DNA from 2 places in the Actinomadura sp. NEAU-AAG7 genome. Region 2 is predicted to be linked to the other one. Evidence: riboswitches for the same ligand, from Rfam matches in the RefSeq annotation. Region 2 holds a riboswitch; the other holds the start of a gene.
The links. A riboswitch is a leader RNA that binds a small molecule or an ion and turns the genes downstream of it on or off. The one in region 2 is predicted to bind S-adenosylmethionine.

Region 1: it holds a riboswitch for S-adenosylmethionine, as region 2 does, so the genes downstream of both, KLI87_RS12230 (aminotransferase class V-fold PLP-dependent enzyme) here and thrC (threonine synthase) in region 2, are expected to answer to the same signal.

Annotation. Positions count from the first base shown of each region.
Region 1 is NZ_JAHFZY010000002.1:618,841-629,994, forward strand. It holds gene KLI87_RS12195 (ATP-binding protein) at 1-224, shown strand, start outside; gene KLI87_RS12200 (hypothetical protein) at 551-1,597, shown strand; gene KLI87_RS12205 (class I SAM-dependent methyltransferase) at 1,653-2,411, shown strand; gene KLI87_RS12210 (class I SAM-dependent methyltransferase) at 2,449-3,030, shown strand; gene KLI87_RS12215 (FKBP-type peptidyl-prolyl cis-trans isomerase) at 3,332-4,477, shown strand; gene KLI87_RS12220 (transglycosylase domain-containing protein) at 4,828-7,518, shown strand; gene KLI87_RS12225 (hypothetical protein) at 7,563-7,934, opposite strand; SAM riboswitch class IV at 7,985-8,101, shown strand; gene KLI87_RS12230 (aminotransferase class V-fold PLP-dependent enzyme) at 8,218-9,444, shown strand; gene KLI87_RS12235 (SseB family protein) at 9,506-11,154, shown strand, end outside.
Region 2 is NZ_JAHFZY010000001.1:2,033,265-2,044,418, forward strand. It holds gene KLI87_RS09345 (sulfotransferase) at 1-652, shown strand, start outside; gene KLI87_RS09350 (trehalose-6-phosphate synthase) at 635-2,119, opposite strand; gene KLI87_RS09355 (cation diffusion facilitator family transporter) at 2,219-3,181, shown strand; SAM riboswitch class I at 3,292-3,433, shown strand; gene thrC (threonine synthase) at 3,450-4,694, shown strand; gene KLI87_RS09365 (MoaD/ThiS family protein) at 4,738-5,016, shown strand; gene KLI87_RS09370 (hypothetical protein) at 5,060-5,665, shown strand; gene KLI87_RS09375 (hypothetical protein) at 5,721-5,981, shown strand; gene KLI87_RS09380 (DUF4760 domain-containing protein) at 6,203-6,808, shown strand; gene groL (chaperonin GroEL) at 7,328-8,956, shown strand; gene KLI87_RS09390 (hypothetical protein) at 10,268-10,663, shown strand; gene KLI87_RS09395 (hypothetical protein) at 10,985-11,154, shown strand, end outside.

The sequences.
Region 1 (11,154 bases), on a different contig from region 2:
TGCTGTCGGCCCTGCACATCGACCGGTTCGTCCGGATCGAGGTCACCGACGGCGGCGGCCAGCCCGGCCCCCAGCGCGCCCCCGAGGAACCGCTCCAGAACCACGGGCGGGGCCTCGTTCTGATCCGCGCGCTCTCCGTCGACCACGGCACCCACCGCAACCGCAACGGGACGTCCACGTTCTGGTTCGGCATGGCGGTGCGGGAAGGGTGGCGGTTGCCATGACCCCGCGCGCCGCCGGGACGGGCGTACCCGTCACCGGCGGCGGAACCGGCGGCACCGGGCCTCGTGGGCCGGGCGGCGCCGGGGTGGATCCCGTGGTGGTCGCGCATGGGCGGGCCTTGCCCGCCGCCGACGAGGGGACGTGCGCGGCACCCGGGAGTCCCCACCGCCCCGCGGCGGGCGGCCTCCTCCTGCCGCCGCATCACTCGACACCGGCACCGGACCCGGGACCGGAACACCCGCCGGAGGCATACTCCGCCGAGCCGTTCGGCTTGCCTGGCGCTTCGCTACGATCGGAGTTCCACCAAGTCCAGGCTGTAGGGCGAGTGATGGCACCGGACGGCGCGCCGAAGTCCCTCTCGGAGATCACCAAGGACATGGGCCTCAACATGTCCGACGTCGCGGCCTTCTCCGGGCTGGACGAGAGCACGATATTCCGGCTGTGGGACAACACCGAATGGCTCGACCGGGTCAGCGGCCGGTCCTTGCAGAGCCTCATGTCGTCGGTGCCGGGAATCGCGGAGTACTCGATGGCGCACGCCATCCGGAAACGCCGCGACGTCCTGGTCGCCGACCTGAGCGCCGAGGGCCTCACCGTCGACCTCGACACGTTCGAGTCGTCCACGGTCGCCCAGCAGCACCTGCTGAACGCCCTTGAGGCGGCGCTGCACATCGTGCGCGGCGAGGCGACCCAGAAGGTCTCCTCGTTCATCGCCCGCTTCTGGGGCCGCGAGCAGGACCGCGCCCTGGAGTCGCTCTACTCGGTCGAACCGGGGCACGGGCTCCTCACCGACCCGCAGCCCCTGTTCGAGTCGTCGGTCGAACTGGCGCCGAGGCTGAACCGCAAGACCTACTCCTTCCACTCGATCCTGGCGCTGAACATCCTCACGCACCAGGTCAGCAAGGTGACCGGGACCATGGACGCCGAACTCGGCTTCGAGGTCCCCGGCCGCCAGGCGGCGTTCATGATGCGCGGCGTCGTGATGGGCGCGCTCATCAGCACGGGCGACTTCGACCTCGCCGAGCGGTACCGGCGGCAGCTTGAGGCGATGCCCGTCTACGCGGCGCTGGAGGAATGGTCGTTCCCCACCTATTCGCGGGACGGGCGGCTCAGCTCCGACTTCACGCTGCCCAGTTCCCTTCCGCTGCGCAACACGGCGCGGGAGGTCCTGCGGGAGATCACGACCTACAACGACGCCTATGTGTACTACCTGGCGTCGACCTACATCCCGCTGGCGCTGAAACGCGACCCCACGTTCGGGGGGAAGCTCACCGAGCTGATCCTCGCGCTGGAGCTGCGCTGCGCCGACTGCCGGGACAGACGCATCCGCGGCACCGTCAACCAGCTGGTGCGGCGGCTCAAGGGCATGGCCTGATCCCATGCCGTGGGAAGGGGAACTGGTGGACGACCGGGCGCGAGCGATCGCGGACATGACGCGAAGACGATGGGAGAACAACTCCGCGTACTGGGTGAAGGTCATCCGGGAGGGCCGGGACAGGTACCGCACCGAGCTGACCGACCGCGCCGTCCTGGAGGCGGTCGGCGAGTGCGCCGGGGAGCGGGTCCTGGACGCCGGGTGCGGCGAGGGCTACCTCGCGCGGACGCTGGCCGCCCGCGGCGCGCGGGTCGTCGGCGTCGACGTGTGCCAGGGCCTGATCGACGCGGCGTGGGGGCTGGTCGACGCCGCCGGGAGCCCGCCGTCCGCCGCGCCCGGCGGGTCGCTGTCGTTCACCTGCGCGAGCGTCGACGACATGCCCCTGGCCGACGGCCTGTTCGACCTCGTCGTCTGCAACCACCTGTTCAGCCACCTGCACGACCCGACGGGCGCGATCAAGGAGTTCGGGCGGGTGCTGCGGCCCGGCGGGCGGCTGATCATCCTGACCCTGCACCCCTGCTTCTACGTGAAGGACTCCGAGCTGGGCGCGCTGACCTCCGTGCCCGCCGCCCAGTACTTCGTGACCCGGGGCGTCGACCAGCACTTCGTGGTGGACGGCATGGTCTCCCCTTCGATGATCACATCCTGGCTCCGGCCGCTGGAGTACTACTCTGGAACGCTCCGGGACGCCGGTTTCGTCATCACCGACCTCCGCGAGCCGCACCCGACGGAAGAGCAGCTCGACCACGACCCCTGGTGGCACAAGGGCTTCCCGAGCGCCATGTTCATCCTCCTCACCGCCGAGCGCCGCTGACCGGCGGCCCCGTGCGGCCCCCTTGTAGGGTCGCGGTGTGGGGGACGCGGACCGGGAGCGGTGGAACGCGAAGTACGAGGGCGCCGCGGAACCGGCGGCGGCGCATCCGCTGGCGGAGCGGGCGCTGACCTCGCCGCTGCCGGACGGCCCGGTGCTCGATCTCGCCTCCGGGCCGTCCGGGAGCGCGCTGCTGGCCGCGCGCGGCGGCCGCGACGTCCTCGCCGTGGACATCTCCGGCGTCGCGCTCGCCCGGCTCACCGCCGCGGCCCGCCGGGACGGCCTCTCCGGCCGGATCTCGGTCGAGGAGGCCGACCTGGAGGTGTGGCGGCCCCCGCCGGACGCCTTCGCGCTCGTCCTGTGCACCGGCTACTGGGACCGCGCGCTGTTCGGACCCGCCGCGCGGGCCGTCGCGCCGGGCGGGCTGCTGGCCTGGGAGGCGTTCACCTCGGACGCGCGGCGCGCCCGTCCGTCGCTGCCCGCCGAGTGGTGCCTGGCCGAGGGGGAGCCCGCCGCGCTGCTGCCCGCCGGGTTCACGGTTCTGGACCAGCACGACGTGCCCGGCGGCAAGCGCCGCCTCCTCGCCCGCCGCGCCGACGGGTCAGGGGGTGTCGTTCGATGACCGTGTGTGATATTCCGTAGGCGAAGGACGCCCCGGGGCGCGGACAAGCCCACGTCGCGAGGCGCACGCCCTTGATCGCCACCGCGGGCGCTCATCCGGGGACGTGAGGGAACCGTCCGACGCGAGTATCCTGACGGCTCCGTTCCCCTGCCATGCGCCCTCCCGGACCAGCACCGGCCGTGGTTTTGACCGGTAGATTGCGGGTCGGCCGCCTTTGCTCGGTTTTCACGCTGTGCTTAGACCGGTGGTGGAAGGGTGGCACAGTTCGTGATGTCGTCGAACCCGGAGCGAGTGAGGAAACATGTCCGAGGATGACAAGCCCCGGGGCGAGCCGGCGGTCAAGGCGAAGGCGAAGATCCCGGCAGCCAAGAGCATCCGCAGCCCGGAGTTCACCCCGCACGGCATCAGCGCGGGGCGCGGCAGCGGACCCTCCCGCCCGTCGGGGCTGACCGCGGCGCAGGCCCGCAAGCGGCGGTTCGCGGCGGCCGCCGGCGTCGTCGTCGCGCTGGCCCTGGTCGTCGGCGGCACCGCCTACTGGGTCACCCGCCCCGGCCCCGAGCTGTCGGTGAGCGGCAAGTTCGCGTCCGAGCCGAAGGTGAAGATCCCCAAGAGCCTCGAACCGGCGGACGAGCTCAAGGTGACCACCGCGATCAAGGGCACCGGGCCCGCGATCGCCGACGGCGACAACATGTACGTCAAGTACGTCTTCTACCAGTGGTCGAAGGCGGCCTCCTCCGAAGACTCCAAGGACAAGAGCACCAGCAAGCAGCTCGGCTCGTCCTACCAGCAGCAGCAGGGCCAGCCCGACCGGCCGCTGGTCGTCGGCAAGAGCGGCGTCAAGGGCCTCGACAAGGGCCTGCTCGGGCAGACCGTCGGCAGCCGCGTGATCCTGGAGATCCCGCCGGCGATGGGCTTCGGCGAGCAGGGCACCCAGCTCGGCCTCGGCAAGGACGACTCGGTCGTGTTCGTCGTGGACGTGCAGGCCACGATCCACAAGAACCAAGCCCCGCAGGGCGCGGCGCAGAAGCTCGACGACAAGAAGCTCCCCAAGGTCGAGGACCAGGGCGCGGGCAAGGCCCCGAAGGTCACGATGCCCAAGGAGGACGCGCCGTCCAAGCTCCAGGTCAAGACCCTCGTCCAGGGCACGGGCCCGGCGCTCGCCAAGGGCGACGAGGCGATCGTCAACTACCAGGGGCAGCTCTGGGACGGCGGTAAGGTCTTCGACTCCAGCTTCACCAACGGCCAGCCCGCCAAGTTCCCGATCGGCACCGGCGGCACCGTCCCCGGCTTCGACAAGGGCCTGACCGGCGCGAAGGTCGGCAGCCGCCTGATGCTCGTCCTGCCGCCCGAGGAGGGCTACGGCAAGAAGGGCAACACCCAGGCCGGGATCAAGGGCACCGACACGCTGGTGTTCATCGTCGACATCCTCGCCAAGGTCGTGAAGTAGGCCGCCCGGCGGACCATCCGAGAGCGGCGGGGCACCCGGAAGGGGCCCCGCCGCTCTTTCGGTTCCAGGGCCCCGGCGTTCGGGGCCCCGCGTTCAGGAAGGCTTCAGGGCGGCCTGAGGACGCGTTCACCCCGGTGTCGTCCGGCGTTCTCCCCCGTGCCAGATAGGGCCGGGAACGGCGTTCTCACGGCTTTTGCGACGTCCGTCACGACAACCTCGCGGGCTCACCGGTCGTCCTCCTAATGGAGCGACGGGAACCCGAGCGTGTGCCGCGACCGCCTTGGAACGGAGCCGCCCGACGCATGGACGCCCTCGGGTATCGTCTGTAACGCATTAATCACGGGGGGCTTGTGAGCATCGGCAGAAAGGGTCCTGAGGGCGACGAGCCCGGCGGGCCGGGCGAAATCAATCGTGACGACAGCGCGGCCGCACCGCCGGAAGAGGGCGGCGCCGGCGTGGCGACCACCGCCCGTGACCGGGAGCAGCGCGACGGCGATTCGTCCGGCGGCGACGCGATTTCCGGCGACGACCACATATCTCGAAACGGACACAAGGCGGCCGAAACCCCCGCCGCGGACGAGGGCGGCGTCGAAACCGCCGTCCCAGAAACGCCCCTGGACCACCACAAGTCACCCGACGAACCGGCCGCCGGGCCCGAAGGCGCGACCGGCGAGCCCGAAGCGGCGGACGCCGAGCCGGAGGACGCGGCCGCCGACCCCGAGGACGCGGACGGCGAGCCGTCCGAGGAGTCCGACGAACCCCGCAGGTCCGAGAAGGTGCCCGAGGAGACAGCCGCCATGTCGGAAACGCCCGGACGCGCCGGGCCGCCCGCCCCGGCCGCCGGACGCGCCGGCCCCCCGCCGCCCGCACGCGGCGGCAAGGGAGGAAAGGGCGGCGGCCGCAGGCCCAAGAAGACGCGCAGCCGCAAGGCCCGCTACACGCGGCGGATCCTGTTCACCCTGCTCGGGCTCATCGGGTTCCTCATCGGCGCGTTCGCCGTCGCCTACCTGTTCACGCCCGTGCCCTCGCCGCAGGAGCAGGCCGTCGCGCAGGGCCCGGCGTTCTACTACTCCGACGGCAAGACGATGATCGCCAAGACGGGCGTCAACCGCGACGCCGTCACCCTCGACAAGATCCCGCCGGGCGTGCGGAACGCGGTGATCGCGGCCGAGAACCGCAGCTTCTACGAGGACCCGGGCGTCTCGGTGCAGGGGACGGGGCGCGCGTTCTGGTCCACGGTGACCGGCGAGCAGTTGCAGGGCGGGTCGACGATCACCCAGCAGATGGTCCGCAACTACTACGGCGGCATCGGCAAGGAGCGGTCCGTCACCCGCAAGCTCAAGGAGATCATGGTCTCCCTGAAGGTCGGCCGGGAGAAGTCGAAGAACTGGATCCTGGAGCAGTACCTCAACACCATCTACTTCGGACGCGACGCCTACGGGGTGCAGGCCGCCGCCAAGGCGTACTACAACAAGGACGTCTCCGAGCTGACCCCGGCCGAGGGCGCCTACCTCGCCGCCGCGATCCAGCAGCCGAGCAACTTCTCCGACCCGAGCGGCGCGCGGCGCGCCTACGCCGAGCAGCGCTGGCACGCGGTCGTCGCGAACATGGTCCGGGACGGCGCGGTGACGCCCGCGCAGGCCGCCGCGATGCGCTTCCCCGCGCCGGTCAACCAGAAGATCACCGACATCCTCAAGGGCCAGAAGGGCTACATGGTCAACGTGGCCAAGAAGGAGCTCATCGAGCGCCGCGGCTACAGCGAGGACGAGATCAACCGCTCCGGGCTCAAGATCACCACGACCTTCGACCGGAGGCTGATGGACGCGACCCGCCGCGCGGTGACGGCCAACACCCCCGACGGGATGAGCAAGCGCATCCGCACGGCGGTCGTGTCGGTCGACCCCTCCACCGGGCAGGTGCTGGCGTTCTACGGCGGCCGCGACTACCTCTCGGAGATGGCCAGCAGCGCCTTCTACGACACCGCGCAGGTCGGGTCGGGCTTCAAGCCCATCGCGCTCGCCGCCGCGCTGGAGGACGGCAAGAGCCTGAGCAGCTCCTACGACGGCAGCTCACCGCAGTACTACAACGGCCACCCCATCGAGAACGACAGCGGCGAGAACTTCGGGCAGGTCGACCTCGTCACCGCCACCGAGCACTCGATCAACACCGCCTACGTCAACCTCGGCCAGGACATCGGCACCCGCCGGATCGCCGAGATGGCCGAGAAGATGGGCATCCCCGCCGCGCAGATGTCGCCCGCGCAGCGCGCCGCGCCCTCCTTCCCGCTCGGGGTGGTGTCGCTGCACCCCGTCCAGCAGGCGGGGGTGTACGCGACGTTCGCGGCCGAGGGCGTCCACAAGGCGCCCTACGTGGTCAAGTCGGTGACCGACGACGAGGGCGAGAAGCGCACGTTCACCGAGAAGGGCGACCGGGCGTTCAGCACCCGCACCGCGCGGGACGCGACCTACGCGATGCAGCAGGTCGTCCAGGGCGGCACGGGACGCGCCGCGCAGCTCCCCGACGGCCGCGAGGTCGCGGGCAAGACCGGCACCACCAACGAGGGCCGCGCGATCTGGTTCAACGGGTTCATCCCGCAGATGGCGACGTCGGTCGCGATGTTCCGGGCCGACAACAAGCCGCTCAACATCCCCGGGTACGGCGCGTACGGGGGCCAGCTCCCCGCGCAGATCTGGAACTCCTACATGAGCGACGCGGTCAACATCAAGGGATACGAGCAGAAGGAGTTCGGCTCGCCCTCGGAGACGCCGGGCGGCGGTGACGGCGGCCCGGTCATCCCGACCCCGGGCCTGCCGCAGGTCCCGCGCACCCCCGTCCAGCCCCGCGAGACGCCGACCACCAGGCCCGACACCCCCGAGATCCCGGTTCCGCCCACCCGCCTGCCGACGCACGATCCCGAACCGCCGGGCGGCGGGGACGGCGGCGGCCCCGGAGGGGGCGACGGCGGGGACGGCGGCGGCGGTGGCCCCGGTGGCGGGGACGGCGGCGGAGGCGGTCCGAACCGTCCGGGGTTGAACTCCTGACCCGGAACGGGACCCGGCCCGCACGGCCGGGCCCCGTTCCCGGGTCAGTCGCAGGCCTTGCCGATCTGGGCGGGCGCCTCGGTCATCGCGGCGTTCAGCTGGGACGCGTCGCCGGTGCCGAGGGCCGTGGCCGCCGAACGCAGCCGGTCCGCCTCCGCCTTCAGCGCCTTCTTCAGCGCGGCGTCGTCGGTCTTGCCCGCCAGCCCGTCCAGGCGTCCGGCGAGCTGCCCGGTGGCCTCCCGCCACTGGCCGGGTTCGGCCGCCGACACGCTCCGCACCCGCGTCACGTACTGCTGGAACGCCTGCCTGGTGTCGGCGCACACCTTGCCGGTGTCGCCGCCGCCGCTCAGCACCCCGCACGCGCTCGACGCGCCGAGCAGCACCGCGGCCAGCACCCCACCCACCCGGTACCGCATCGCACCCTCCCCTTTGATCCCCGTAAGGCTCCGCATATACTTCCGCATTAGGTCATGAGCGCCAGCGCCAAGCCCCGGCTCGCTGGCCGGCAACCCTTCGTCCGCGATGGGGTGCCCCGGGTGAAGACCTGGCCGAGCGCGAGAACGCGTCCCGGCAAGCGCGGACCCCACCCTTCGCGGGGTCCCTGACCCCGGAAGGTCTCCTGTGCCCACGCTCACCCCCGCTCCCGTCCGTCCGACGCTCTCTGTGACGCCTCGCTCGGGGGTCGGGGTTCGACCCAATGTGATCGGCGCCGACTCCCTCGTCCCGCTGGACGACGGACGCCGCGTCCCCTACGCCAACCTCGACTACGCCGCGTCCGCCCCCTGCCTGGAGGCGGTGCACGAGGCCGTCACCCGCGCGCTGCCCTACTACAGCAGCGTCCACCGCGGCGCGGGCCACGCGTCCCAGGTGACGACCGAGGCGTACGAGAACGCACGCGAGACGGTCCGCGGGTTCCTCGGCGCGTGGCGCCGCGCCGCCGTCGTGTTCACCCGCAACACCACCGACGCGATGAACCTCCTCGCGCACGCCGTGCCGCCCGGCACGACCGTCGTCACGTTCGAGACCGAGCACCACGCGTCGCTGCTGCCGTGGCGGCGGCCCGTCCGGCTGCCCGCCCCGGCGACGCCCGCCGAGGCCGTCGCGCTCGCCGACCGCGCCCTCGCCGCCGCGCCCACCGGCCCCCGGCTGCTCGTGGTCACCGCCGCGTCCAACGTCACCGGCGAGCTGTGGCCGATCGGCGAACTCGCCCGCGTCGCGCGCGGGCACGGCGCCCGCATCGCCGTGGACGCGGCGCAACTCGTCCCGCACCGCCCCCTCGACATGACCGCGCTCGACCTCGACTACGTCGCGTTCTCCGGCCACAAGCTCTACGCGCCGTTCGGCGCGGGCGTCCTCGCCGGACGCGCCGACTGGCTGCGCGCCGCCGAGCCCTACCTGAAGGGCGGCGGCGCCAGCGCGTCGGTCACCTCCACCGTCCGCTGGGCGTCCTCCGCCGAGCAGCGCCACGAGGCGGGCACCCCCAACGTCCTCGGCGCCATCGCCCTCGCCGCCGCCTGCGAGGCCCTCGCCCCGCACTGGAGCGACCTCGCCGCCCACGAGGAGCGCCTCCTCACCCGGCTGCGCACCGGCCTCGCCGCGATCCCCGGCGTCCGCGAACTCACGCTGTGGGGCGGCGGCCCGCGCGTCGGCATCGTCTCCTTCACCGTGGACGGCCTCGCCGCCCGCGAGGTGTCGCTGGCCCTGTCGGAACGGCACGGCATCGGCGTCCGCGACGGCAAGTTCTGCGCGCACCCGTTCGTCCGGCACCTGCTGTCGGCCGACGGCGCGACGGGTGACGGATCCGCCGTCCGCGCGAGCTTCGGGGTCGGTACGACGACCGGGCACATCGACCGGCTGCTCGCCGCGCTCACCCGTCTGACCAGCGAACTCTCCGACGCGGGCGATTGGTCCTGTTCACCCATGTAGCGTAGGCAGTCGCGCGGCTTCCCGCTGCCGCGGGTCGGGGACAGCAAGACAGAAACAGGGGGTGCCGACCGTGGCCGACGCCTGGCGACCCACGTCGGAGTTGGAGCGCCGACTTCAGGACAGCGTCCGGACCGGGGACCAGGAGGGCTACTTCCGCCTCCTGGCCGACAGTGAACTTCTCGTCCCCGTCCCGCCGGGCGCGGTCGACGACCTGCTGGCGAACACGTCCCACCCGTCCTGGCCCGTCCAGGAGGAGGAGGGCCGCGTCCACGTGCTGGTCTACACCTCGCCCGCGGCGATGCACGCCTGCCTTGGCCAGACCCACCGGCACTTCATGACGCTGCGCTTCCGCGACCTCGCGGAAGCCTGGCCGGACTCCCGCTGGTGGCTCGCGGTGGACGTCCCCGCCGGGCACGGCGCCCCCCTCCCCATCGAGGCCCGCATGCCCGCCTGGTTCATCCGCCAGGTGGCCGAAGGCGACGTCCGCCCACCCCAGGTGGGCCGCCCCGTCCAGCCAGAGCCCGACGCGCACCGCGGTGTCCCCGCACCGGCGCGGCACGCCGCGCAGGAGCGGCCTGGCGCACCGAGCCCGCACGCCGCAGGAGGCGAGCCCGGCGCCCCGGACCAACACCCCGCGCAGGCACCGCACGCGGCGCAGGTCGAGTCGAGCACGCGGGGCGAGCACGCCGCACAGGCGGAACCAGTCGCCCTGGAGCGACCCGCCCCACCGACTCCCCACACCAGGCCTGTCGAGCCTCCCACCACGCAGGCACGAATCGGCGCGCGGGAGGAAGCAGCTCCGCAAGAGAAGCCCGACGCGCACGGCAACGTCCCCGCGCCAGCGCAGCACGCCGCGCAAGCCCCCCCGATAGCGCAGGAGCAACCACCCACGCAGGACGGCCCCAGCACGCCAGGACCGTCCACCCCCCAGGGACAGCTCAACCCCCCGGACCAGCACACCGCGCAGGAGCCGTCCCCCGCGCAGGCACCCCTTACGCAAGCGCCGACCAGCGCGCCGGAGCAGCACACGACGCAAGGCCCGTCCCCCACACAGGGGCAGCCCACCGCGCCGGAACAACGGACCGCACAGGGACAACACACCGCGCAGAGGCCCTCCATCGCGCAGGCAGAGCCCACCGCGCCAGAGCAGCACGCCGCGCAAGAGCCGTCCCCCGCGCAGCGGCCGTCCAGCGCGCCGGAACAGCACACCGCGCAGGGACAACACCTCGCGCAGGGACCATCCACCACGCGGGCACAGCCCACCGCGCCAGAGCAGCCCCCCGCGCCAGAGCAGCAGACCGCGCAAGGGCAACACACCGCGCAAGGGCCGTCCACCACGCGGGCACAGCCCACCGCGCCGGAGCAGCCCCCCACGCCGGAGCAGCCCCCCACGCCGGAGCAGCACGCCGCGCCGGAGCAGCACGCCGCGCAAGAGCCGTCCCCCACGCAGGGGCAACCCGGCGCGCCGGAACAGCACACCGCACAGGGACAACACACCGCGCAAGGACCGTCCCCCGCGCAGCGGCCGTCCAGCGCGCCGGAGCAGCACGCCGCGCAAGGGCCGTCCCCGGCACAGGGGCAGCCCACCGCGCCAGAGCAGCAGACCACGCAAGGGCAACACACCGCGCAGGGGCCGCCCCCCACGCCGGAACAGCACCCCGCGCAAGGGCCGTCCCCCACGCCGGAACAGCACCCCGCGCAAGGGCCGTC
Region 2 (11,154 bases):
CCGGCGCCCGAGCTACGCCCGGCACGTGGGGACGCTGCTGCGGATGTTCCCCGGCGCGCAGTTCGTCCACCTCGTCCGGGACGGGCGGGACTGCGTCGCGTCGCTGCGCGAGATGCCCTGGTACGAGCACGACGTCCACCACGCGATCTCGGTGTGGCGGGAGACGATCGACATCGGGCGGCGGCTCGCCGGGCGCCTCGGCCCGGACGCCTACTACGAGCTCCAGTACGAACGGCTCATCGCGGACCCGGCCGACGAGCTGATCCGGCTCTGCGAGTTCCTCGGCGAGGACTTCGACCCCGCGATGACCCACCCGCAGGTCGCCCACGGAGGGTTCCCCGTCCCGCCGCCGCGCGGATCGCACGCCCGCGCCTCGATCACCGCCGACCACGTCGGCTCCTGGGCCGAGCGGCTCGAACCGTGGGAGATCGCGCTGGCCGAGGCCGCGTTCGGCGAGCGGCTGGCCGAGTACGGGTACGAGCCGAGCGGGCTGCCCAAGCCGTCCGCCGCGCGGCTCGCCCGCCTCGGCCGGACCAGCGCGCACCGCCGGATGGCGCAGCACAAGGCCGACCTGCGCGAGCGGTGGCAGCGCCGGCACGAGCCCGGCCCGGTGGAGTCCCTGCTCAGGGCCGTCTCAGTCGAGGGCGGCTAGCTGGCCCGCGAACCAGCGGCGCGGCGGCAGCGCGGTCGCGGCGGCGGCCAGCCGCGCGCAGCGTTCCGCGCGCCGCTCGCGCGGCATCAGCAGCGCCCGGTGCAGCGTCTCCGCCGTCTGCGAGACGTCGAACGGGTTCACCATGAGCGCGTCGCCCGACAGCTCCGCCGCCGCCCCCGCCTCCCGCGACAGCACCAGCGCGCACCCCCGCTCCGACAGGACGGGCCCCTCTTTGGCGACGAGGTTCATGCCGTCCCGGATCGGGTTGACCAGCAGCACGTCGGCGACGCGGTAGGCGGCGAGCGAGCGCGGGTAGTCGTCGTTGACCTGGAGGACCAGCGGGTCCCAGTCCGGCGTCCCGAACTCGTCGGTGATCTGCTTGGCCGTCCGCTGCACGGCCGCCGTGTACTCCCGGTATTCGGACAGGTCGTAACGCGACGGGTAGGCGAACGCCAGATGGACGACCCGTCCGTGCCATTCCGGATGGTTGACGAGCAGCTCCCGGTAGGCGGCGAGGCCCCGGACGATGTTCTTCGACAGCTCCGTCCTGTCGATGCGCACGATGAGCTGCCGGTCGCCCACCTGGTCGCGCAGCGCCCGCGCCCGCTCCACGACGTCCTGCTCGGCGGCGCGGCGGCGCAGCGCGTCCCCGTCCACCCCGAGGCCGTGCACGCCGACCCGGGTGGCCTGCCCCGCGCGGGTGACGGTCCCGGCCGCCCGGTCCACGCGCGCGCCCGGCAGGAACCGCTCGCAGCAGTCGAGGAACGCCGCCGCCCAGCGCCCGGTGAGGAACCCGGCGTGGTCGGCGCCGAGGACGCCGTGCAGGACCTGCGCGCCGATGTCGTCCGGGAGCAGGCGGTAGTAGTCCGGCGGCGCCCAGGGCGTGTGCGAGAAGTGCACGATCCGCAGGTCGGGACGCCGGTCGCGGAGCATCCTCGGCGCGAGCGACAGGTGGTAGTCCTGGATCGCGACCTTCGCCCCGGGAGCCGCGTCCCGGGCGAGCGCGTCGGCGAACGCCGCGTTGTACGCCTCGTAGGACTGCCAGTCCCGCCGCGCCCTCGCGTCGAAGTGCGGGACGCGCGGGGTGTCGAACAGCAGGTGGTGGACGAACCAGAGCGTCGAGTTGGCGACGCCGTTGTAGGCGCGGTGGAAGGTGTCGGCGGGGACGTCCAGCATCCGGACGGCCGCGCCGCCGATGTCGTGCCCGTCCAGGTCGAGCCGCCCCTCGGGGGCCCGGCGGGCGGCGGCGCGGTCTGCGTCCCCGAGGCTCGCGCACACCCAGAGCACGCCCGGGTCGCCGCGTCCGGGACCGGGAAAGCGCGGCGGGCCCGGATCGGGGCCCGCGCCCACGACCCCCGCGAGGCCCGAGACCAGCCCGCCCCCGCCCCGCCGCATGACGAGCCCGCCGTCCTCCGACAGCGAGAACGACACCGGGCCCCGGTTCGACGCCACCAGCACTTGGCTCATGACGGCAGGGTCTCAGCCGCGACCGCCGCCCACCAAGCACCCCGCGCGGACGTGACCTCCCTCTCGGTTAGCCGGATCCGCTCCGGGTAACGCGTCGGGATGAGCAGGGCCGAAACGAACAAGACCGTGCTCGTCGCCGGTGCCGCGAACCTCATCCTGACCTTCACCAAGCTGGTGGCCGGGTTGCTCGCGGGATCGAGCGCGATGCTCGCCGAGACGGCGCACTCCGCCGCCGACACCCTCAACCAGGGCTTCCTCTACGCGTCACTGCGGCGCAGCGCACGCCCCCCCGACCCCCGCCACCCCTTCGGCTACGGCAACGAGCGCTACTTCTGGTCGCTGCTCGCCGCGTTCGGGATCTTCGTCGCCGGCGCCGGGTTCTCGATCTTCGAGGGCATCCTGACGATGACCGGGCACGGCGGCGAGGGGACGCAGGTGTGGCTCGCCTACGCCGTCCTCGGGCTCGGCGTGGTGCTGGAGGGCGGGTCCTGGGTGCGGGCCTTCACGCAGGCGCGCCGGGAGACCCGCGACAACGGCCGCGACCTCGTCGACCACGTCCGCCGGACGCCCGACGTGACCTTCAAGGCCGCCCTCTTCGAGGACTCCGCCGCCGTGGTCGGCCTCGCGATCGCCGCCGCCGGGCTGACGCTGCGCGAGATCACCGGCTCCTCGTTCTGGGACGGGCTCGCCTCCGTCCTCATCGGCCTGCTGCTGGTGACGGTCGCGCTCGCCCTCGGCCGCGACAGCATGGGCCTGCTGATCGGCCGCGCCGCCGACCCCGCCGACCTGCGCCGGATCCGCGCCGAGATCGTCGGCGCGGACGGCGTCACCGGCGTGGACGAGCTGCTCACCATGCACTTCGGCCCCGACGAGCTGCTCGTCGCCGCCAAGGTCCACTTCTCGGACGCCATCAGCGCCGACGAGGCCGAGGACGTCGCGGGCGAGATCGACCGGCGGCTCCGCGAGCGGGTGCCGATCGTCCGGCACGTCTTCCTCGACCCGACCCAGCGCCCCCGCCCGGCCGAGGACGCCCCCAGCGTGATCAAGGACTCATCCGGGTAACGTCTCCAACGGCGGACCCACCTGTCTGGAACCCGGTCAGATCATGTAAAGTTCGCATACGAGCCGATAGCGCTCATAGCGGGGGCCTTGCCTTCGCAACAACTGAATACCGCTCATCCAGAGGGGTGGAGGGACCGGCCCGACGAAGCCCCGGCAACCACCCGGCTAGCGTGCGCTCGCGATCCTGCGGGGCCGGCCGGGAGATGGTGCCAACTCCGGCCTGCGACCAAGGTGGCGCAGGGAAGATGGGAGAAAGGCCCTCGCCCTCATGGGACTCACGCCTGCCGTTGACCTCGGACCCGCTACCGGTCTCGTCTGCCGCGAATGCGGCTCCACCCGCGACCTCGGCCCGCACTACGTGTGCGAGGAGTGTTTCGGTCCGCTGGAGATCTCCTACGACTTCGGCGGGATCACCCGCGCCGACATCGAGTCCGGCCCTAGCAACATCTGGCGGTACCGGGGGCTGCTGCCCGTCCCGGCGTCCGTCGTCGACACCCCCAACACCGAGCCCGGCCTGACCCGGCTCGTCCGCGCCGACAACCTCGCCGAGAGCCTCGGCCTCCAGCGCCTGTGGGTGAAGGACGACAGCGGCAACCCGACCCACTCCTTCAAGGACCGCGTCGTCGCGGTCGCGCTCGCCGCCGCCCGCGAGCTCGGCTTCAAGGTGCTGGCCTGCCCCTCCACCGGGAACCTCGCCAACGCCGTCGCCGCCGCGGCGGCCCGCGCGGGGATCCGCAGCGCGGTGTTCGTGCCGTCCGACCTGGAGTCGCAGAAGATCATCACGACCGCGGTCTACGGCGGGACGTTCGTCACCGTGGACGGCAACTACGACGACGTCAACCGGCTCGCCTCCGAGATCGCGGGGGAGCAGGACGACTGGGCGTTCGTCAACGTCAACGTCCGGCCCTACTACGCCGAGGGCTCCAAGACGCTCGGCTACGAGATCGCCGAGCAGCTCGGCTGGCGGCTGCCCGACCAGATCGTCGTGCCGGTCGCGTCCGGCTCCCAGCTCACCAAGATCGACAAGGCGTTCGGCGAGCTGGTCAAGCTGGGCCTGGTCGAGGACAAGCCCTACCGCGTGTTCGGCGCGCAGGCCACCGGCTGCGGTCCGGTGGCCGCCGCGTTCAAGGCGGGCCACGACGTCGTCCGGCCGGTGAAGCCCGACACGATCGCCAAGTCCCTCGCCATCGGCAACCCGGCGGACGGCCCCTACGTCCTGGACATCGCCCGCCGCACCGGCGGCGCGGTCGAGGACGTCACCGACGAGCAGGTCGTCGAGGGCATCCGGCTGCTCGCCCGCACCGAGGGCATCTTCGGTGAGACCGCGGGTGGCGTCACGGTCGCCACGCTGGGCAAACTGGTGGAGAGCGGCGCGCTCGACCCGTCCGCCGAGACCGTCATCATCAACTCCGGTGACGGGCTGAAGACCCTGGACGCCGTCGCGCCCGTCGCCCGGCCGTCGGCGAACATCGCCCCGACCCTGGAGGCGTTCCGCGCCGCGGGCCTCGCCTGACCTGCAAGCCGCCGACCGCGCCAGACAACGAAGGAGCCAGTACATGAGCAGCGTGTCCGTCCGCATCCCGACGATCCTGCGGACCTACACCGGCGGTGAGGCGGAGGTGAAGGCCGAGGGCGACACCCTCCGCGCGGTCGTCGCCGACCTGGAGGCCGGCTACCCCGGCATCTCCGCCCGCATCCTCGACGACTCCGGCAAGATCCGCCGCTTCGTGAACGTCTACGTGGGGGACGAGGACGTCCGGTTCGCCGAGGGCCTCGACACCACCACCCCCGACGGCGCCCAGATCTCGATCATCCCCGCCGTCGCGGGCGGCTGATGACCGGGGCTTTTCCCCTGCTGAACCCGGGTAAAGCCCCAGCATGGGCATAGCTGACGACATCGAGGGCTCGATCCTGGCGCACCCCACGGTGCGCCGGATCGAGCTCGTCGGCTCCCGGGCGCGCGGCACCGCGACCGAACTGTCCGACTGGGACTACCACGTCACCGCCGACGACTTCGGCCGCATCGCCTCCGACCTGCCCGCCCTCGTCGCGCCCTGGCGTCCGCTCGCCGCCCAGTGGGACCGCCTCGGCGACGTCGCGGGCTACCTCCTGATCTTCCCCGGCCCCACCAAGGTCGATCTGCTCTTCCCGGACGTCCCGCGCCGCTCCAACCCGCCCTGGCGCGCGGGTCCCGACACCCTCGCCGCCATGGACGCCCATTTCTGGGACTGGTCGCTGTGGCTCGTCAGCAAACGCCGCCATGGAATGAAGGACCGCGTCCGAGGCGAACTCCTCCGCATGAGCCTGCACATTCTGGAACCGCTGGGCGTCCATTCCATCCCGCCCACTCTGGAAGAGGCGGCGACCCATTACATCCGCGCCCGCGACCGCCTGGAGGCGCGCTACCGCCTGCGCCTGTCCCGCCGCCTGGAACAGGAGGTGCTCCCCCTCGTCCTCTACCGCCCGACCGGCCTGGCCTCGTAGTAGGGCGGTGTCCCGCCCGTGAGGGGTCCCGTGACGGGATGCGTAGCGTCAGAGCATGCAGGTCCTGCTCGTCATGGCAGAACTCCTCATCTGGACGCTGATTCTCCTTTTCCTCTTCGCCCTCGGCTACGCGGCGGGAGCGGCCGCCGGACTGGGCGAACCGACCTGCGTACGGATAGGCGTCTTCGCGGTAGGCGGCAGCCTCATAATGATCACTGCGATAATCCTGCGCAATTCATGGCGCGCCCGCCGGAGCGAAGAACCACCCCCTGAAAACGACCCGCCCGACATGGACCACTACTGGTCCCGGGACTAGGTCGAAGCCCGGCTGCCGCTCGTGCCGCCGCGCCCGGCGCCGCGCGGATCGAGTATCGGTCGCGTCGGCCAGAAACCGTGCGGAGCCGGTCACCGTCCAAGTTCGGGAACGGTCAGCGACTTCCCCCATCGTGACGACACCGCGGGAGGCAATCCACAATCGCCCCAGGCCGCGCGGAGCAGCCACGCGCGGACGGCCCCTCGGAAGCAGGTGCTACCGGTTTGTCGACCCTCTTGAACGTCGCGGCCCTCATCATCGCCGCCTGCGCGTTGATTCTCTCGACCCTGATCGCCCTTCGGCAGTCCCTCCTGCAAGAGAGGGCCAACGCGTCATCCGCGCTCCTCAACCTTCTCTCAGAATATCGATCGCCCGCGTTCCACAAGCGCTACGAGTACGTCTGTCGACGCCTCGCTCAGGAGCACTCTCCCGACCTCGGCCTCAGCGGCCTCCCCGAGGATGCGCAAGAGGCCGTTTATGACATCGTCTACCACTACATGGACTTCGCGACCCTGGTGGGGCTGGGCATTCTCAACGAGCGCGAGGTGCTCGCCCTGGTTCGGCGCCGCGTCACCGCGGTGTGGGATGCCATCGCCCCCTACATCGTCCGCGAGCAGGAATTGAATCCCTCGGCGGGAACGTTCTCGTTCCTCGAAGCGCTAGCCGCCCACGCGCGAACATTACCGCCCGGCCAAGGGACCCTGGCCCTCCAGTGGAGCAGGCGCGGACGTTGGACCAGGCAGCGTCTTCTCCCCAAGCACTGGCGGCTCACCTACCTTGAACGCGCGCAAGCAGAACGCGCCCGCCAACAGCAGGGCTCAGAATCCTGAACAACCGTCGACACCGGCGCATGCTCGGCATCCACCTTCAGGCCGCCAATGACATCGACGCCCGCCTAGGCATCGTTCTCATCACCCGGATTCAGGGCCGCCGGGGAGTCGACCAGGGGTCAGCGCGGTCGTCCAGGACGCCGTCCTCGGCGGCCGCTCCTCGCCCCCGGCCCGAACGCCGTCACCGTCCGTGAAGCAGGCCGCGGCACGGTCACCCCGGTATCGGGCTCTGGCTCGACACGTCTGACCAGGCTTGATGAGGCGCCATCGCAGGTGAGGCCGACTTGGGTCAGGTAGATCGACCTGTCCCCGGCGGTGAGGTGTGGCGCTTGCACTCGGCGGGGTAGAGTGCTAAAAAACGGTTGGCACTCTACTGTGGAGAGTGACAGCTTCACAGTCTGGGTCGGGGCGATGAGGCCTCAGTTCGGCGGCGGAATGGCAGCCGTCGGCGGGGGCCGTCCGTCGCGGGCGTCGGCTCGATCCTTTTTTAGCCACCTTGTTCCGGGAGGACTGGAGCCTATGGCTGCAAAGATGATCGCGTTCGACGAGGAGGCCCGCCGGGGTCTTGAGCGCGGCATGAACCAGCTCGCCGACGCCGTGAAGGTGACCCTTGGTCCCAAGGGCCGCAACGTCGTGTTGGAGAAGAAGTGGGGCGCCCCCACGATCACCAACGACGGTGTGTCGATCGCCAAGGAGATCGAGCTTGAGGACGCCTGGGAGAAGATCGGCGCCGAGCTCGTCAAGGAAGTAGCCAAGAAGACCGACGACGTCGCCGGTGACGGCACCACCACCGCGACCGTCCTGGCCCAGGCGCTGGTGCGCGAGGGCCTGCGGAACGTGGCGGCCGGGGCGAACCCGATGTCCCTCAAGCGGGGCATCGAGGCCGCGGTCGAGCGGGTGAGCGAGGAGCTGTCCAAGCTCGCCAAGGACGTGGAGACCAAGGAGCAGATCGCTTCGACCGCCTCCATCTCCGCCGGCGACCCGCAGATCGGCGAGATGATCGCCGAGGCGATGGACAAGGTCGGCAAGGAAGGCGTCATCACGGTCGAGGAGAGCCAGACCTTCGGTCTGGAGCTCGAACTGACCGAGGGCATGCGCTTCGACAAGGGCTACATCTCGCACTACTTCGTGACCGACCCCGAGCGGATGGAGGCGGTTCTCGAAGACCCGTACATCCTGATCGTTCAGGGCAAGGTGTCGGCCAACAAGGACCTGCTGCCCGTCCTTGAGGGCGTCATGCAGTCCGGCAAGTCGCTGCTGATCATCGCGGAGGACGTCGAGGCGGAGGCCCTGGCCACGCTGATCGTCAACAAGATCCGCGGCATCTTCAAGTCCGTGGCCGTCAAGGCCCCTGGCTTCGGCGACCGCCGCAAGGCCATGCTGAACGACATCGCCGTCCTCACCGGCGGCCAGGTCATCAGCGAGGACGTCGGCCTCAAGCTGGAGAACACCAGCGTCGACATGCTCGGCCGCGCGCGCAAGATCGTCATCGCCAAGGACGAGACCACGATCGTGGACGGCGCCGGTGACGCCAACGAGATCGCGGGCCGGGTCAACCAGATCCGCACCGAGATCGACAACACCGACTCCGACTACGACCGCGAGAAGCTCCAGGAGCGCCTGGCCAAGCTCGCGGGCGGTGTCGCGGTCATCAAGGCCGGCGCCGCGACCGAGGTGGAGCTCAAGGAGCGCAAGCACCGCATCGAGGACGCCGTCCGCAACGCCAAGGCCGCGGTCGAGGAGGGCATCGTCCCCGGTGGCGGCGTCGCGCTGCTGCAGGCCGGCACCAAGGCGTTCGACAAGCTGGAGCTCGCGGGCGACGAGGCCACCGGTGCCAACATCGTCAAGCGCGCTCTGGAGGAGCCGCTGAAGCAGATCGCCGTCAACGCCGGCCTTGAGGGCGGCGTCGTGGTGGAGAAGGTCCGCTCGCTCACCCCGGGCGAGGGCCTGAACGCCGCCACCGGCGACTACGTCAACATGTTCGAGTCGGGCATCCTCGACCCGGCCAAGGTGACCCGGTCCGCGCTGCAGAACGCCTCGTCGATCGCCGCGCTGTTCCTGACCACCGAGGCCGTCATCGCCGAGAAGCCCGAGAAGAACCCGGCTCCCGCGGGCGGCATGCCCGACGCCGGCGGCATGGACTTCTGAGCAGGTCCATTCCGAGTTCATCGTGATCTCGGCCCAGGGGGCCCGCCTCGCGGCGGCTCGTCCCTTCGGGCCGGGCTCGCGCGAGCGTCACAACGCTCCGCGTTCAGGCCCGGTGAGGCACGCCCCAGGCGTAGCCCCACCGGGCCTGCTAACGCTCCGACCCCGAGTCGGTGGCCCGGTGCCCTGAAGTGTTGACGCATCGGTGTGCCGATGGTTCGGCGCGCCGCTGTGCAGGCGGCCCGGTACCCCGGTGTGTTGACGCTCCGGAGCGCCGATGGGCCGATGGGGTGGTGCGCCGATGCGTGGCTGTGCAGATGGCCCGAAGCGCCGATAGCCCGGTGGCCTGTCGACCCGGTGCTTCGATGGGGCCGGCGCCCCAATGCCCCAACGCGTCGATGGGCTGGTGCGCGGATCATTCGAAGCCCCGATGTGCCGGTGTGCAGATGGCCGGAAGTGCCGATGGCCTGGTGGCCCAGTGCTTGGGTGGGCTGGCGCCCTGGTGTGTCGACGCGCCAACGCGCAAACGCGCCGATGGGCCGGTGGGGCGATGATTCGGAGCGCTGATGTGCCGCCGTGCAGATGGCCGGAAGTGCCGGTGGTCTGGTGGTCCGGTGCTGGGGTGGGCCGGTGCGCCGGAACGCTGAGGCGGGGGAGCGCGGCGCCCGCGTTTGGTGGGTCCTCTCCCGTCTGGCCGAAAGTGCGAAGGCCGCGCCGCCTTCGCCATGAGGCCCCCGGGCGCCTGGCGGATCTCGCGTCGGTACGTGGTGAGGCCGAGGCTGGCGTAGACGGTGCCAGCCCCCAACGGTGCGCCTCCCTGATGTCGGAGCCCCTTGTGGGCGGCAGTTCGGTGAGAGATGGCCGGGCTTTTGAGGAAGCGGCGGGCCCTGGCCGCCGTCGACAACGCGGGGGCGGCCGGCTCCTTGAAGGAGCGGCGGCCTCGTTCGGTGGACGACATCGGTAGTCGCTTCTCGCCGTCCCAAGGGCGGGCCAGTGCTACCGGCTTCGCTTCTGCCCCGACATTCCAGGCTTGATGCTCCCGACGGCATTCGTTGAGCTGCGTCCATCGCCGGAACCTCGCGCCTGTCGCGTAGCAGTCCTTAGAGCGTGGGGCAGGGGCGCTGCTGCGGGGGCTCGAACATGTCGTTCACTGTTCCTGACGCGATGGGCCGGGCGTGGCACGTCCTCCACGTGCGTTTTCCTGGGGTTTCGTTTCGGTGGTCACAGGCGGCTTGGTGCCTGTTCCACCGATTCCTGGGATGTGACGGCGGGGAAGGGCTTCCGGACTCGGGAGCGGCTGGGCAGCATGGGGTGGTGACCTCGGACCAGCCTGTGCCTCGGGAGTTGAAGGCCGTCGACACGGCTTCGTTGCTCAGGCTGGAGGAGCGGGCACATGATCTCGGCCTCAGCCGACGCCAGGACCTGGAGTGGGTGTGCACGAACGCGGCGCCCGACGGGGACCACTACCTGTGGCCTGCGTTGTGGCACGACCTGTTCCACCGGCCCGATGTCCCTCGGCAACTGCGGTGCGAGCTGCTGCTCGCGCTTTCTGCGGGAGGCCACGGGTTGTGCCTCCTGGACGTCCTGCCCGAGGACTTCACCCCTCTGAGAACGGTGACCTCACGCGACGAGGGCCTGCCGGTCAGCCGACTTCTCGATCGCGCCCGGCTCATCGGGGATGGAGCGCTGAACGGGGACGTCGCACCATAGGCGAGCCATCTGGACGGCAGCGGCCGGCTCGGTGGCGATCCGGCTCCACCGGACAAGGGCGTGTGGTGGTGCTCGAAAGGGGGTCCTGACGGGAAGAAGATGCTTGCCGCGCCCCGACCTGAGCGGGCATGTCGCCAGGCCAGGCAGGTTTCCTCTCCGAGTGAGCGCGGTTGTGGGGACGCCGCCTTGAAGAAGACCTTCCCCTCGGGGACCGGGCTTGGCAGGATCGCCGGTTGGGTGGGTGCAGCGGCGAAGATGGGTGACGCCCGATACGCGACGATTGAGGTGGCTCGTCCGGCCACCGACAAGGCAGGAGAACGCGTGCGCGAAGTGTTCAGCTCCTCGACCCTCAAGATCGAACAGCCTCGCAGGGGACCGATCGCCAAGTCGCGGTACAAGGTGCTCGACGGTGACGGCACCCTCCTCGCCATCGCGGGTGAGACCAGCGAGAAGGGGCGCGGTGAGGCCTTCCGGCAGGTCTTCCCCGGAAA